Linked DNA regions of Flocculibacter collagenilyticus. The protein of the gene in region 1 interacts with the protein of each later gene in a pairwise test. Links are inferred from orthologs where the notes say so. Each region holds a gene or a part of one and is shown in the gene's direction. Other genes may lie near its edges.

Region 1 (3,037 bases):
CTTAAAAGATTTAGACGCTATTCTTGTGCCAGGTGGATTTGGTGAGCGCGGTGTTGAGGGCAAAATTTTAGCGGCGAAATACGCTCGTGAAAACAATGTACCATATTTAGGTATTTGTTTGGGAATGCAAGTTGCGCTTATCGAGTTCGCGCGTAATGTAGCAAATATGGAAGGTGCAAATTCAACTGAATTTGATAAAGCTTCGCCTTTCCCTGTTGTTGGCTTAATTACTGAGTGGCTAGGCAAAGACGGCCAAGTAGAAGTGCGTGATGAACAGTCTGATTTAGGTGGCACCATGCGCTTAGGTTCGCAAAAGTGTCATCTTATTAAAGGCAGCAAAGCACATGAACATTATGGATCTGAAGAGATTTTTGAGCGCCATCGTCATCGCTTTGAAGTGAATAACAACTACGTAGAACAATTAGAAAAGGCGGGGTTAAAATTCACAGGTTTGTCTGAAGATAAAAACCTAGTTGAAATAATTGAAAACCCAAATCATCCTTGGTTTGTGGCTGCGCAATTCCATCCAGAGTTCACCTCTACGCCACGAGACGGACACCCATTATTTGAAGGGTTTGTTGCCGCCGCCGGGCAAGCGCAAAAAGAACTTTTTAACTCATAGCAATAATTAAATTAAAAGCCGTGTACTTCTCGACACGGCTTTTTTAATATACCCCAAGCAATGAAGAGGCAGGTAGGCGACAAGCAACTGAATTATCATGAACTTAGATAAACTAAGTGATGGGTATTAAGGCGTACAGCCAATAACGCAGCACCTTCAAGTGGCACGGGTATAGATAAAAATACCTACCCTACAAGATACAGAGGAATATAAGATGTCGAAGATTGTAAAAGTGCTAGGCCGTGAAATTATGGATTCACGCGGCAACCCAACTGTGGAAGCAGAAGTATATTTAGAAGGCGGAGCTTGGGGCAGAGCATGTGCACCTTCAGGTGCTTCTACAGGTTCACGTGAAGCACTAGAACTACGTGATGGCGATAAAGCACGCTATTTAGGTAAGGGTGTATTAAAAGCAGTCGACAATGTTAACAATCTAATTGCTAATACACTAATTGGCATGAATGCGTATGATCAAAAAGCGATAGACGCGGCGATGATTGAAGTAGACGGCACTGAAAATAAAGACAAATTAGGCGCAAATGCAATTTTAGCGGTATCTCTTGCTACAGCAAAAGCCGCTGCACAAGATAAAGGTGTGCAACTGTTCGAACATATTGCCGAGCTAAACGGTACAGCTGGTGAATATTCAATGCCTGTGCCAATGATGAATATTTTAAACGGTGGCGAGCACGCTGATAACAACGTAGATATTCAAGAGTTTATGGTTCAGCCAGTTGGCGCTAAAAACTTCCGCGAAGCGCTACGTATGGGGGCAGAAATTTTTCATCAGCTGAAAAAAGTACTTACTGAAAAAGGCTTAAGTACCGCGGTAGGTGACGAAGGTGGTTTTGCACCAAACCTAGCCTCTAATGAAGAAGCGTTAGCTGTGATCACGGATGCCGTTGCACGTGCTGGCTATAAAATGAATGAAGACATTACACTAGCGTTAGACTGTGCGGCATCTGAATTTTATGTAGATGGTAAATACGACCTAAAAGGCGAAGGCAAAGTATTCGACTCAGAAGGTTTTGGTGACTACCTAGCAGCACTTACTCAAAAGTACCCAATTGTATCGATTGAAGATGGTTTAGATGAATCTGATTGGGATGGCTGGGCAAGCTTAACCAATAAAATTGGTGATAAAGTGCAGTTAGTGGGAGATGATTTATTCGTAACCAACACGAAAATTCTTAAACGTGGTATTGATAATGGTATTGGTAACTCGATTTTAATTAAATTTAACCAAATCGGTTCATTAACAGAAACGTTAGAAGCGATTCGTATGGCGAAAGATGCAGGTTTCACTGTTGTTATCTCTCATCGATCGGGCGAAACAGAAGATGCCACTATTGCTGACTTAGCAGTCGCCACTGCAGCAGGACAAATTAAAACAGGTTCACTTTGTCGCTCTGACCGTGTTGCTAAATATAATCAATTATTAAGAATTGAAGAAATGTTAGCAGACAAAGCGGTATACCGTGGCCGCACTGAAATTAAAGGTCAGTAATACTTAGTTCACCCAGAGTTTTTTGGGTAAGCCTTAATGAATAAAGCCGCTTTTGCGGCTTTATTGCTATTTTTTATACTCTTTTTGCTTAAAATATATTACTTTAGAGATAGCTGATAATTTAAACACTCGTTGGATAAGTTTTGGTACAACACGATCTCTACGGACAACAACAGCACTTATGGCACGATAAATACGAGCAACTCAGATATGCTCAGCTGTGCAATGCGCTGTACCAAAGAGAACTTTTCTCATTAATCAATGACCCAAACTTAAACCACCTTTCTTTAAAAAAACGCTGTGCTAGCTTACCGCATTACGTAAAGCGTGCGGCAGAAACATTACTAAATATTGAAACACCGTTACAGCTAGATTCTGAAAACGCGTCATGGTTTGCCAAACAATCCAAGCATTGCCCTTCAACAAAACAAACATCGGATGTCGTCAGCCAGTTTTATCAACATCATGCCGTACTGGCCATGATAGTGCCACTGAGTGTGGTTGATCATGGTACAGAAACTATTGCGCTAGACTCTGTAGATCAAATCGCCAAAGACGGTACACGTATTCATTTAAATCAGTATGGCTGGTTCAAGACGGATAATTGCTTAGCAAAGCCGTTAATCGATGAAACAAGCGATGCTCAAATAAACAGTACGCAAGTAAGATTATTAAAACCCGTAAAAGCCATTTTAACCGCTGCGTGTTGTGGTCATAGATGGAACAATCAATTAAAAACGTCACCTCGCGCATTAACGTTGCGCGAGCTGCTTCTTACTACACGCATAAACTGGAAAACCCCTTCAAAGCCGCTAAAACTGGTTAATTAGGCTTGAGAGGGTAGATATAAATGTGACTAGTTAAACTTATAAGGAAAATCATGAAGCGTATTTCTATTGTTTTTTTAT
Region 2 (2,982 bases), 2.8 Mb from region 1 along the record:
AACTTAAGGTTAACGCTCAAGTACATATACGACAGTGCCATGATTATTTAGTTGTATAATAAATAAAGGGTTTTATTGCGTTTTCAAGTGATACGTTAAAAAGTTTTTGACCATGATACAGCAAACTTCGTATCGTCATCCCCGGACTCTTCATCAGCTTTTGATACAGTAAAAACAAAATCATCTTTACTGAGATCGGCTTGAATATATCGATAGTCATTATCGCCAGCGATTGCTTCATTCTCATCAAAATTGTAATAACCGTAAGTCAGCGCTAAATTAAAGCCTTGGCTTAATTCAAATTCGTAGCCAACGTAATAATACATATCACCTTCAGCAAATGTTTCATCATCTTTCGCATCACTATTAATTGTATATGCCACACCATAACTTAATCCTTTGTAAGCGCCCTTGAAGTATAATTCGCCAAAGTTTATATCGTCATGTGCTTCAGCCGGATAGGCATAATAGATATAGCCAACATCATAGCTTGCTTCACCCATTTCTTTGCTGAATCCAAGGTAAGTATCAATCTCAGTACCTGAGTCATCGCCAAACTTAACGCTGCCTAACCAAGCACCAGCATAAAACCCTTTTTCATGCTTGTAATCTAATCCACCTGATACTGATGGGTTATCATCACTTTGAGAAACACCCCGCCATAAATAATTACTTGTGATACCAAAATTTCCGCTGAGTTCAGCATTTGCCGAAAATGAGCTCATCAGTAGTGAGCTAGCAAGTACACCTAGGATTGTAAGTTTCATTGAATTTATCCTGTTAATTTATTGATTATTAAGATATTAGCCATTTTTACCAATATTTAATCAAACAATATGCCAACGTTTTTTAGCAGGTTAATCAATAAGATAGTATAAAAATCAAGAAAGGGTTAGTGGTCATTCACATAATTGGTGCACTTTTGCTTTTGATTGGTGCAATGCTGATTTGATATACCCCTCTATTTTTAGCAAGGTGAAGTTAACTACTAATGAAGTAAACAATAAAATAATGCTATGATTTATCCACTTTTTACCCTACACACTCAATTATTAGTAAATTATTATGAATAAAGACTTTTTGATTGCGCCCTCAATACTGTCAGCAGATTTTGCTCGCTTGGGTGATGACGTTGCCAAGGTGCTTGAAGCGGGCGCTGATGTTGTCCATTTTGATGTAATGGATAATCATTATGTTCCCAATTTAACCATGGGGCCGATGGTATGCCAAGCCCTGCGTGACTATGGAATTACGGCACCTATTGATGTGCATTTGATGGTAGAGCCTGTTGATCAAATTGTGCCGCAATTTGCTAAAGCGGGTGCAAGCTATATTACATTCCATCCAGAAGCATCCAAGCATGTGGATCGTACTTTACAGCTTATTAAAGGTGAAGGCTGTAAATCAGGCTTAGTATTAAATCCGGCAACATCGCTGTCAGTTGTGGAACATGTACTCGATAAAGTCGACGTTATTTTATTAATGTCGGTCAATCCTGGATTTGGTGGGCAATCGTTTATTCCGCAAACATTAACTAAATTAAAGCAAGCGAGGGCGTTAATCGACCAATCAGGATTTGATATTCGGTTGGAAATTGATGGCGGCGTAAAAGTTGATAATATTGCTGAAATTGCAGCAGCAGGCGCTGATATGTTTGTTGCAGGCTCTGCTATTTTCAATCAGCCGAATTATAAAACGGTTATAGAGCATATGCGTGATGAATTAAGTAAGGTGCCTCGTTAACAGTAAGATTAAGTAAATCGCCTTTTATTGCTAAATTATTCAGTGTTAAAGCCTGTTAAATGTTACAGGCTTTTTTAATGCCTTTTCATGCTTTGTTTCCTAGCCATTTGCGATTACAATATCGCCCCTATTTTGCCAATAATTGTAAGACAGAGAATAGTATGACTAAACCAGTTGTTTTAAGCGGCGTGCAGCCTTCAGGGATTTTGACGATAGGAAACTACATGGGTGCACTTCGTCAGTGGGTTAAGCTACAAGAAACACATGATTGCTTATTCTCAATTGTAGATTTACATGCCATTACAGTAAGGCAAGATCCACAAGCGCTACGCTCAGCATGTTTAGATGCCGTTGCGCTTTATGCCGCGTGTGGTATCGACCCAGAAAAAAGTACAATTTTCATTCAGTCTCATGTTCCAGAGCACACGCAACTTTCATGGGTATTAAACTGCTACACCCAGATGGGCGAATTAAGTCGCATGACGCAGTTTAAAGATAAATCACAAAAAAATGAAAATAACATCAACGCCGGTTTATTCTCGTATCCAGTATTAATGGCAGCAGATATCTTGTTATATCAAGCAGACGATGTGCCTGTTGGTAGTGATCAGAAGCAGCATTTAGAGTTGGCTCGTGATATTGCAACGCGCTTTAATAATTTATATGGCGATGTGTTTAAAGTGCCTGAACCTTATATCCCAGAGTTTGGCGCACGCATTATGAGCTTACAAGAGCCAACCAAGAAAATGTCTAAGTCTGACGACAACTTAAATGCTTTTGTTGGTTTGCTAGAAGAACCAAAGAAAATTGCGAAAAAGATTAAGCGTGCGGTAACGGATTCAGACGAGCAAGCTCGTATTTACTTTAACACTGAAGAAAAGCCGGGTGTTTCTAACTTATTAACGCTGCTTTCATGTGCGACAGGAAAGTCAATTGAAAGCTTAGTGCCTGAGTACGAAGATAAAATGTATGGGCATTTAAAAGGCGATGTAGCCGATGCAGTCGTGGCTATGTTAGAGCCAATTCAAGCACGTTTTAAAGAAATCCGTGAAGACCAAACAATGTTAGACAATATTATGCGTAGTGGTGCCGAACGTGCTTCTGCGCGGGCAGCCCACACTTTAAAATCTGTATACGACGTAGTGGGCTTTGTGCCACGACCATAAGCATAGGTAGTAGCACCTTAGGCTTTGTAATCGTTGTTAGTAGTAAGATTATATTAGGTAAATTGAAACATCA

What was found. The genes of interacting proteins can lie anywhere in the genome.
Region 2: the proteins of eno (region 1) and rpe interact in binary tests that used the Escherichia coli proteins (3 or more experiments, as listed by UniProt). The link is inferred for Flocculibacter collagenilyticus from one-to-one orthologs.

What each region holds. Positions count from the first base shown.
Region 1 is NZ_CP059888.1:3,152,622-3,155,658, reverse strand. What follows is about bases 24-2,982. They hold eno (phosphopyruvate hydratase), read left to right. Parts: upstream 24-836; coding sequence 837-2,129; downstream 2,130-2,982. Other genes in these bases: HUU81_RS14015 (hypothetical protein), read left to right, coding at 2,273-2,959; HUU81_RS14025 (CTP synthase), read left to right, coding at 24-622. Also shown: more of HUU81_RS14025, read left to right, coding at 1-23; HUU81_RS14010 (TolB-like translocation protein), read left to right, coding at 3,010-3,037. UniProt on the Escherichia coli protein: Catalyzes the reversible conversion of 2-phosphoglycerate (2-PG) into phosphoenolpyruvate (PEP). It is essential for the degradation of carbohydrates via glycolysis.
Region 2 is NZ_CP059888.1:349,177-352,158, forward strand. The notes cover bases 1-2,904. They hold rpe (ribulose-phosphate 3-epimerase), read left to right. Parts: upstream 1-1,065; coding sequence 1,066-1,743; downstream 1,744-2,904. Other genes in these bases: HUU81_RS01610 (TorF family putative porin), read right to left, coding at 96-767; trpS (tryptophan--tRNA ligase), read left to right, coding at 1,905-2,904. Outside these bases: more of trpS, read left to right, coding at 2,905-2,909. UniProt on the Escherichia coli protein: Catalyzes the reversible epimerization of D-ribulose 5-phosphate to D-xylulose 5-phosphate.